DNA from 3 places in the Nocardioides sp. Z22_16 genome. Region 2 is predicted to be linked to each of the others. Evidence: predicted binding sites of a transcription regulator. Region 2 holds the regulator's gene; each other region holds the start of a gene.
The links. Region 2 encodes LexA, which represses DNA repair genes until DNA is damaged. Its sites were predicted from a motif close to TCGAACANNTGTTCGA; they were not measured.
Positions count from the first base shown of each region.

Region 1: a site for LexA is predicted at 1,651-1,666, ahead of AC3X7R_RS10405 (DUF222 domain-containing protein). Genes of this name have one in related genera too.
Region 3: a site for LexA is predicted at 2,252-2,267, ahead of AC3X7R_RS10945 (HNH endonuclease signature motif containing protein). Genes of this name have one in related genera too.

Region 1 is NZ_JBYTTI010000003.1:415,043-418,310, forward strand. It holds gene AC3X7R_RS10400 (RNA polymerase sigma factor) at 1-126, shown strand, start outside; gene AC3X7R_RS10405 (DUF222 domain-containing protein) at 186-1,541, opposite strand; gene AC3X7R_RS10410 (ABC transporter ATP-binding protein) at 1,753-2,412, shown strand; gene AC3X7R_RS10415 (DUF6297 family protein) at 2,409-3,268, shown strand, end outside.
Region 2 is NZ_JBYTTI010000002.1:259,237-262,504, forward strand. It holds gene AC3X7R_RS05510 (ATP-dependent DNA helicase) at 1-660, shown strand, start outside; gene AC3X7R_RS05515 (sulfotransferase family 2 domain-containing protein) at 664-1,416, opposite strand; gene lexA (transcriptional repressor LexA) at 1,470-2,198, opposite strand; gene AC3X7R_RS05525 (GNAT family N-acetyltransferase) at 2,296-3,087, opposite strand; gene AC3X7R_RS05530 (AAA family ATPase) at 3,187-3,268, opposite strand, start outside.
Region 3 is NZ_JBYTTI010000003.1:518,174-521,441, reverse strand. It holds gene AC3X7R_RS10955 (glycosyltransferase) at 1-70, shown strand, start outside; gene AC3X7R_RS10950 (LysE/ArgO family amino acid transporter) at 143-787, shown strand; gene AC3X7R_RS10945 (HNH endonuclease signature motif containing protein) at 808-2,136, opposite strand; gene AC3X7R_RS10940 (cysteine desulfurase-like protein) at 2,600-3,268, opposite strand, start outside.

The sequences.
Region 1 (3,268 bases), on a different contig from region 2:
GTCGCCCGCGCCGACCTGCTCCGGCGGCTCGGCAGGAGTGACGAGGCGCGCGCCGCCTACGACCGGGCGATCTCGATGACCGACAACGAGGCCGAGCAGGCGTTCCTGCGCGGTCGGCGCGGCTGAGCGGGCTTCGGCCCGGCTGCGGGGGTCACGGCATGTGAGCATGCCACGCGGGCGCACGCTCACCGCCTCCTGCGGAACCGGACGTCGCCGTTCGGCATCCTCGTCGTCGCGTAGCCGGGGTCGTGCGCCCGGTGGTGGTGCCACGACCAGAGGAACTCCAGGTCGGCCAGGTCCGAGGTGCCCCCGACGCCCCAGGGGTCCCGAGCGTGATGGGCCTCGCACCAGGCGGACGGGATCGTGCATCCCTCCGCCCCGCAGGTGCGTTGGGTGAGCGTCCTGGCGTCTCGTTGCTGCGGGGTGAAGAGTCTCGACGCCCGCCCCAGGTCGAGCGGGACCGAGTCGGTACCGAGCACGGCCGGGATCAGCGTGGCCTGGCACGCCATCCGCCTGGCCTGGGCCGCGGAGATGGTGGTGACGTCGTCGCCGTTGCTGAGGATCGACCCGGTGCCGAGGCCCGTGCGCAGCGCCTCGAGACCGATCGTCACCAGGATGCGGGTGGCGGAGCCGCCGTGCCTGGGCATCCGGGCGGGGTCGGCGGCCTCGAGGAACGCGCAGAACGCCATCCCGTGCAACCGGTCCTGCGGCAGCCGCTCGCCAGTGGACGGGTCCCGGTGCCCGAACGCCGCCAGCCCGGTGGCCGCACCGGTGGCCCTGCCGTCGTCCTGCTTGGGCGAGGTCCAGGAGTCGAGGAAGGTCCGGAACCTCGCAGCGACATGGTCGGGGATCCGACCCTTGACGTCCGTCGAGCCGTCGCCACGCCGGTGCAGGGTCAGCCTGGTCGCGGCGTTCGCCCGGCGCTCGGCGCGTTCGAGGAGCTTCCGCTCGTGCTCGTCGTAGGTCTCGGGCGCCACGACCTGGAGGATCTTGGCGCCCAGTGCGGCGAGCTGGGCAGGACCGAACCTCGCCGCGTCCGCGACCAGCTGGGCCTCGGCTCGGTCCAGCACCTCCGCGGGCACCTCCTCTCCCGGCAGCGGGTCGCAGACCAGCGCGTCGAGGGCCTTCACGACAACCCGGGCCTGGAGGAGGTTGACCGAGCCGTCCTCGAGTGCCGCGCCCACCCGTGGCCACCGCGCGTCGACCGCCTCGGCCAGTCGCTCGGCCGCCCGAGCCGGGCCGAAGCCGGAACGGGTCCGGGCGGCCAACCAGTCGGCGGCCGACCTGGCACCGTCGTCCTCGGCGACCCCTCCCGGACCGCCCGCGGACCGGAGCAGCCGCATCCGCAACGACTCGACCCGGTCGCCGAGATGGGAGAGCTCGAGGAGCGCCTCGCGCTGCGCCTGCCCGGAGAGGTAGCGCGGGTCCGCCTCCTTGGCGAGGTCGAGAGCACTCGCGATCAGCCCCACCGCACGCGTGATCGGGTGCTGGTCGACACCGTGTTGGTCGACCCCGTGTTGATGGACGCCGTGCTGGCACATGCGGACCTCCGCCCCGACGTTCGTCGCGGAGCCCGATTGCCTCGCGACACCACCGAGTCAACCGTCCGCCACCGACAAGTCGCCCCCCTCGAGCCGCCCATCCCAGAGTCCGGACATGTGTTCGAAAATAGACGAAAGTCCCAGATTTTCTCTCCCCAGGACCCTCCGAGCAAAACGGCCGGAAAGGGGGCGTACCCCTAGGATCACCCGCGTGCTGAGTCTGCGGGGGTTGACGAAGGAGTTTGGCGGGCGCGTGGTGGTCGACGGGTTCGACCTCGACGTCGAGCCCGGCGAGGTGGTGGCCCTGGTCGGCCCCAACGGGGCGGGAAAGACCACGGTGATGCGCTGCGTGGTGGGGATCGAGCAGCTCGACGCCGGTGAGGTGCTCCTCGACGACAAGCCCCTGGACACCCGCGACGCCGAAGTGCGCGGCGACGTGCTGGCGCTGCTCGACGACAACGCCTGGTTCCCCGACCTCACCGTGCTGGAGCACCTCGACCTGCTGGCCCGCGCCGACAGCGTGGTCGACCCGACGGTGGTGGCCGGTGAGGCGCTGGCCGAGGTCGGGCTGGCCGCGGTGGCCGACCAGGTGCCGGGCACCCTCAGCTCGGGCCAGCGGCAGCGCCTTTCCCTGGCCGTCGCGCTGGTCCGGCCGTGGCGGCTGCTGCTGGTCGACGAGCCCGAGCAGCGGCTCGACACCGAGGGCCGCGCGTGGCTGGGGCGCTGGCTCGCGGAGCAGGCCGACCAGGGGCGCTCGGTGCTGATGGCCTGCCACTCGGAGGAGCTGGTCGCGGCGGCGGGCGCCCGGGTCGTCTCGGTGGACGCCAGAGACGCCAGCGACGCCAGCGACGCGGGCCTGGACGCCGGGTGAGCGCACACGGGGCCGCCACCGCCGACCGCGGTGGCGACGACGTCGCGGCCCGCGAGGTGGCTCGTGAGCTGGCGCGGGCCCGCTCGCGCGCCCACGACACGGCCGAGCGGTTCAGCGACCTCTACGTGTGGGTCTTCAGCATCGCCCTGATCACGGTCTGGATCCTCTCCTTCGCCCGCGAGACCTTCGCCGGACGCACCTGCCAGGCGACGGGCTGCGTGCTGCAGGAGCACCCGACGTACGCCGCCGTGGCGGTCGGCTGCCTGGGCCTGGGGGTGCTGCTGGGGGCCGTGGGTCAGGTCGGCCCCGTCTCGGCCGACCGGGCGGTGGCGCGGTGGCTGCTCTCCACGACGGCCGACCGGGCGGTGCTGCTGCGCGGCCCCTTCGGCGGGGCGGTCGCCGGCTCGGCCCTCGGCGGGGTGGTCGTGGGCCTGCTCGCCGCGATGGCGGCCGAGGGCGGGGGACTCGAGCCCGCCACGCTCACCGTCGGCGCCGCGCTGGGCGCCGTGGTCGGCTCCCTCGTCCCGGTGGCGCTGCTGCTGTCCCAGGCGGACGCGCCGCGGGGAGTGGCGCCGGGCACCCGGGTGGCCGCGTCGCTGGGCCTGGTGGGGGTGGGCCTGCTGAGCTGGGTGCTGCTGGGCGGCGAAGGGCTTCCGGGCCTGCCCGGCGCTCCCGACGACGGGGTGCTCGCGGTCGCGTGGGGGGTGGCCGCGGCGCTCGCCGTGGTGCTGGTGGTGACGCTGCCCGTCCTGCTCCGCGCCTCGGGCCGGCTCGCCGAGCTCTCCGACGCCCAGCTGGCCCGCGGCCGCGAGGTGGTCGACGCCGTGGCCGGCTCCGCCCTGATGATGGACGCCGC
Region 2 (3,268 bases):
GGCTCGCCGTTCGACTACGGGCGCCAGGGCATCCTCTACCTCGCTCGCCACCTGCCACCGCCGGGCCGCGACGGGCTCGGCCAGGCGCAGCTCGACGAGATCGTCGACCTCGTCGACGCCGCCGACGGCCGGACGCTCGGCCTCTTCTCCTCCCGGCGTGCGGCCGAGGCGGCCGCCGAGGTGGTGCGGGAGCGGCTGCCCCACCTGACGACCCTGGCGCAGGGCGAGGCCCAGCTGCCCGAGCTGGCCCGCCAGTTCGTGGCGGACCCGCACACCTGCCTCTTCGGCACGCTGAGCCTCTGGCAGGGGATCGACGTGCCCGGCCAGACGTGCCAGCTGGTGCTCATCGACCGGATCCCCTTCCCCCGGCCCGACGACCCGCTGATGTCGGCTCGCCAGCGCGCCGCCGACCGGGCCGGCGGCAACGGCTTCATGCAGGTGGCGGCTACCCACGCGGCCCTGCTGCTGGCCCAGGGCGCCGGCCGGCTGATCCGCACGACGTCGGACCGCGGCGTGGTCGCGGTGCTGGACCCGCGGCTGGCCACCGCGAGGTACGGCGGGTTCCTCAAGGCGAGCCTGCCGCCGATGTGGACCACCCACGACCCCCAGGTGGTGCGCAAGGCGTTGAGCCGGTTGGCCGAGGCCGCCGCGGAGGGGTAGCCCTCAGTAGCCGAGGATCTGGTAGTCGCGGCGGTACATCGTCGCCACCAGCTCGCGCAGCTCGGCGGAGACGTCGCGGCGCTTGCCGTCGGGAGCCGTCTGGTTCCGCGGTCGGGCCGGCACCGCGGGCGCGCCGACCCGCTCGCACACCTCGGCGAAGTCGCGGTCGAAGCTCTCGAGCCGACCCACGAAGTCGACCTGGTCGAGGTCGATCAGCCGGGTCTGCAGGGCCAGGTGCTGATCGGTCCCCGGGACGGCGCGCAGGTCGTGCTCAGCGGTCCACCGGGCGAACTCCTCGACCCGCTGCATCCGGGCATGGGTCGCGTCGTCGAACTTGAAGTAGTTCATGTTGACGACCTTGTCCTGCCAGGCGGAGACGAACCGCTCCAGTGGATCGCGGACGAAGGCGAACTTGAAGTAGTCGGCGAAGAGGCCGGTCGGGTAGCGCACCCGCATGGCGTGGTCGATGTCGAGGGGGACCTGGTGGGCGGCGAAGTGGTGGCGCACGGTGCGGGTGGCGACCTTGGCCACCCGGTACCAGACGAAGCGGTGGCTGTGGCTGACGGTCAGGTTGTAGCCGAGCGGCGAGACCCAGCCGGCGTCCGCACTCGCCCGGGAGAGGCCGTCGAGCAGCTCCTTCGACTCCGCGGTCAGCTTGAAACGGTCGCCGGCCCGGGTGCGGAACACGTCGGGGGTGAGGTCCTGGACGGGGGGTGAGGTCCGCGAGGGCTTGGACTCTGCTCGGGACCGGCGCACCCGCGTGAGATTACAGGAGCGCGGTGCCGCGGCCGGCGGCACCGGAGCGCCCGTCACATCCGGCGCAGGACCGCGGTGACCTTGCCCAGGATCGTCGCGTGGGTGCCGTCGATCGGCTCGTAGGCGTCGTTGTGGGGGAGCAGCCAGACCTGGCCGTCCTTGCGCTGGAAGGTCTTGACGGTCGCCTCCCCGTCGATCATGGCCGCGACGATCTCGCCGTTGGCGGCGTCCGGCTGCTGGCGGATCACCACGTAGTCGCCGCTGCAGATGGCGGCGTCGATCATGGAGTCACCGGAGACCTCGAGCAGGAAGAGCGTGCCCTCGCCGACCAGCTGTTTGGGGAGCGGGAAGACGTCCTCGACGCGCTCCTCGGCCAGGATCGGCCCGCCGGCGGCGATGCGGCCCACGACCGGCACGTACTGCGCGGCCGGCGCGGCGTCGCCCACCCCCGTGGGGTCGAACGACGACTCGTCGGCGCTGCTCATGGCGCGGCGGGCGGCCAGCACCTCGGGGAGGAAGACCTCCAGGGCCCGGGGCCGATTGGGGTCGCGCTTGAGGTAGCCCTTCTCCTCCAGCACCTTCAGCTGGTGGGCGACGCTGCTCGAGCTGGTGAGACCCACCTCGCGACCGATCTCGCGCATGCTCGGCGGGTAGCCGCGCTGCTCGAAGGAGTCCTTGATCGAGAGCAGGATCCGCTGCTGACGCGGAGTGAGCCCGGTCGCGTCCGGAGGCCCGTCGGGCATCGGCACGACCTTGCCGCTCGTCTCGCGCGTCTTGGCCATGCGGTGCCTCCTGGTGTGGTGCTGGTGCGGGCTCGGTGTCCTCACCGTAGTGCGCCAGGAGGCGGAGTTCAAACAGGTGTTCGAACGGGCGTGTCGCTCAGCCGTCGGGCTGCCAGACCCAGCTCACCAGGCTGAACCCGGTGCGGAAGCCGAGGTCCATCAGGGCCGGGTAGGTCTGCTCCGAGGCGATCACGGTCGCGGTGCTGGCGCCGGTCTCGCGGGCCCGGTTCATCATGGTGCCGGCTAGGGCGTGCTCAAGACCGCGACCCTGAGCTTTCGGCAGCGTGACGATGTTGCCGAACATCACGCTGGGGCCTCGGCGGTGCGAGGTGCTCGCCCCTTGGGCGTCCCCGGTGAAGGAGCTGCGGGCGATGAAGAACTGGTGGTCGGCGGGGTCCATCGTGTCGAGGAAGTCCATGTGCGCCCCCGCCGAGTGTGCCGCGAGGCCGAGCCCCGCGAAGATGGTGGCCGCGACGGGCTCGGTGTGGTCCGGCCAGGCGACGTCGATGTAGACGTCGTCGGGTGCCTCGGGGTCGATGGGTCGGTCCAGGTTGATGTGCATGGCCGCTGCCTCGTGCGCGACCAGGCCTGCCTGGGCCAGCGCGGCCTCGAGGGCCGGGCTGGTGGTGTCCGGCGTGGTCATCCACTGGAAGGGGAGCCCTCGCTCGAGGAAGGGCGAGAGCAGCTCGGGGACGCGCTGGGGCACGTCGACCGACGCGATCCGGGCGTTGGCGATCACGTTGCACACCTCGAGCGGGAGGTGGGACCAGTAGACGGTGGCGTCCGGCTCGTCGGTGGTCCGGAAGGCAGGGGACTTCGCCATGGTGACGATCAGGGCCTCGAGATCGGCCTCGATGGTCTCCATGGGGGTCGTCAGGAGATCGCGCATGCGGCCACGCTATTCGCGGGGGAATCGCACCCGCATGCCTGAAACTGATGACATCCCTGTGCTTTGTGGGATGGCGGCCGGGCGGGGACCGGGCGGTTCTCAGTCGAGGACGTGCCTCAGGTACTGCATCGGCGCGTCCAGGTAGCGCCTCCAGTGGCTCACCAGCTCCAGCTCGTCCCAC
Region 3 (3,268 bases), on a different contig from region 2:
GGCCGGCGGCGCGGCAGCCGCGGCGGCGGCGCTGGCCCGACTCGGGGCTCGGGGCTCGGGGCTCGGCTGAATGAAGGGCTCCTTCACCGGCTGAAGCAGGAGTCGCTGTCGGTCGGACGCGTCCACGCTCTAGCGTGCGCACGTGCTCGCACTTCTCCTGGCCGGCTTCCTGACCGGCGGCTCGCTCATCGTCGCCATCGGGGCGCAGAACGCGTTCGTGCTCCGGCAGGGGATCTTGCGGCAGCACGTCGGCCCGGTGGTGCTCGTCTGTGCGGTCTCCGACGCGGTGCTGATCGCGGCCGGGGTCAGCGGGATCGGGGCGATCGTCGACCGCGCGGGATGGGTCGTCGACGTCGTCCGATGGCTCGGTGTGGCCTTCCTGCTCTGGTACGCCGCTCACTCGCTGCGCCGGGCCTTCGCGAGCGAGTCGCTGCGCGCCGACCGCGCGGGGTCCGACTCCTCGGAGTCCCGGAGGACCGTGGTCGGCAAGGCGGTCGCGCTGACCTGGCTCAACCCGCACGTCTACCTCGACACCGTCCTGCTCGTGGGCTCCATCGCGGCCACCCACAGCGGTCCCGTGAGCGGGCTCGGCGAGGGCCTGGTCGATGGGCGCTGGGCCTTCGGCGCGGGGGCGGTCGTCGCGAGCGTCGTCTGGTTCAGCGGACTCGGCTTCGGTGCCCGCGGGCTCGCCCCGCTGCTGGCCCGCCCCCGGGCCTGGCAGGTGCTCGAGCTGGTGATCGCGGCGACGATGCTCTTCGTGGCGGCCAAGCTGGCCTTCGACTGGTGACAGATCCCGCTGCCGGCGGTCTACGTGCGGCGGGTGAATCTGACGTCGCCGTTCGGGAGCTTGTGGGTGGTGAAGTGGGTGTCGTGGGCGCGGTGGTGGTGCCAGGGGCAGAGGAAGGTGAGGTCGGCGAGGTCGCTGGTTCCGCCGTGGCCCCAGGGTTCACGCCCGTGGTGTGCCTCGCTCCACGTCGACGGGACGGTGCACCCTTCGGTCGCGCAGACCCGGTGGGTCAGGGTCTTCGCGAGCCGCTGCTGTGGGGTGAAGAACCGGGTCGATCTCCCCATGTCCAGGGGGACCCCGTCGGTGCCGAGGACGGCGGGGATGATCCCCGCCTGACAGGCCAGCCTGCGGGCCTCTGAGGCGGTGATCGGGGTGGCGTCGTCGCCGTTGCTGATGATGGTCCCGATCCCCAGGTCTTCGCGGAGCTGGGCGAGGTCGATGGTGACGACCACCCGGGTCGCCCCACCGCCGTGGATCGGCATCCGGTTGGGGTCGGCGGCCTCGAGGAACGCCAGGAACGCCTGCCCGTGCAACCGCTCTTGGGGCAGCCGGATCCCGGTGGCGGGGTCGCGTTGGGCGAACCCACCGAACGGGGTCGCCGCCCCAGCATCCTTCCCGGCGTCCTGCTTGGGTGAGGTCCACGCGTCCAGCACCGTCCGTAGCCGGGCGGCGACCGCGTCGGGGACCCGGGCGTGGAGGTCGGTGGCGCCGTCACCGCGCTTGCGGAAGGTCAGCCGGGTGGCGGTGTTCGCGCGGTGTTGGGCCCGGTCCAGGGCCCTCTTCTCGTGCTCGTCTGCGGTGCCGGGAGCGACCACCTCGAGGATCTTCGCCCCGAGCCGTTCCAGGTGGACCGGGTCGAACATGGCGGCGGCCTCGACCAGGTGGGCTTCGGCCCGGGTCAGCACGTCGGCGGGGATCTCCTCGCCGGGGATCGGGTCGGTCACCAACGCGTCCAGGGCCTTGGCGATCACCCGCGCCTGGGGCAGGGTGACCCGCCCGTCCTCCAACCCGGCCCCGACCAGCAACCAGCGGGTGGCGACCGCGTCGGCGAGCTTCTCCGCGGCCCGGGCGGGTCCGAACCCCGACCTCGTCCGGGCCGCCAACCACGCCGCCGGGGACCGTGCCCCGTCGGCTTCGGCGAGGCCACCCGGGGTGCCGGCGGCGTGGATGACCCGCATCCGCAACGACTCCAACCGGTCACCCAACCGGGTCAGCTCCAACAGTGCTTCCCGGTGCGCGACCGCGGACAAGAACACCGGATCGACGTCGACGGTGGCGTCCAACGCGGCCGAGATCGCGGTGCACGCACGGCTGATCGGATGCGTCCCCGCCGTGTCGTCGACGTACATCCCGGCCCCCCGTCACCAGTGACCGGAGCCACCCCGAACGGGCCCCGACCTATGCGACAAGTCAACCAAGCGCCACCGACAACTTACGCTCAGAACAGCCCGCTGGTGCCACTATTTGGACAACCGTTCGAACCTTTTGCCGCACGGGTTCCCTCGCCACAAACCATGAGGCCCCTCCGTTCGACAGGATTACCCCCGCGCCCCGCCAGACGACCCTCGTCGCCCTCGTCGGCATCGACGGCTCGGGGAAGACGACGCTGGCCAGGGCGCTGACCACGGAGCTGCGACGGCGCAGCCGCACCCGCTCCTTCGAGAACGCCGGCGCCCGACCGCTCTCTGCCGGAGTGGCCCACCTTCACCGTCGTGGACGCCGACCGGCCGCTCGCCACGGTGCTCGCAGACGTCCGCCGGTCACTGCCACGCCCCCGGCCCTCTAGCCGGAGGCAAACGCGCGACCGGGTCGTCAGAGACTGGCGAGCCCCTCGAGCAACCGGTCGACGTCTCGCTCGTCGCTGTAGGGCGCCAGACCCGCGCGCACCGCTCCCTCATCCCCCAGCCCGAGGTGGCGCGACGCCTCGATCGCGTAGAAGTGGCTGGCCGGCGCGTTGACCCCCACGGCCGCCAGCCGCTCGTGCACCTCGCGACCCGGCACCCCCTCGACGGAGAAGTAGACCGTGGGGGTCCGGCGTACCGGACTGCCGTGCAGCCGCACCCGCTCCAGCCCCTCCAGCCCGGCGAGGAGCCGGGCGAAGAGCCGCTCCTCGTGCGCCTCCGCCGCCCGCATCGACCCCGTGATCCGGCTCCGCCGGTCAGCCGCCGCCGAGCCCGGCGCCATCCCGGCGAGGTAGTCGATCGCCGCGGTGGTCCCGGCGAGCAGCTCGTAGGGAAGCGTGCCGAGCTCGAACCGCTCGGGCACCGCGTCGGAGGAGGGCAGCAGTTTGTCGGGGTGCAACGTCTCGAGCAGCGCCGGGTCGGCGACCACGAGTCCGTGGTGCGGCCCGAAGAACTTGTAGGGCGAGCAGGCGAAGAAGTCCGCCTCCAGCTCCGCCACGTCGACGGGCGCGTGCGGGGTCAGGTGGACCCCGTCGACGTAGAGCAACGCCCCCGCCGCGTGGACGGCGTCGGCGACCGC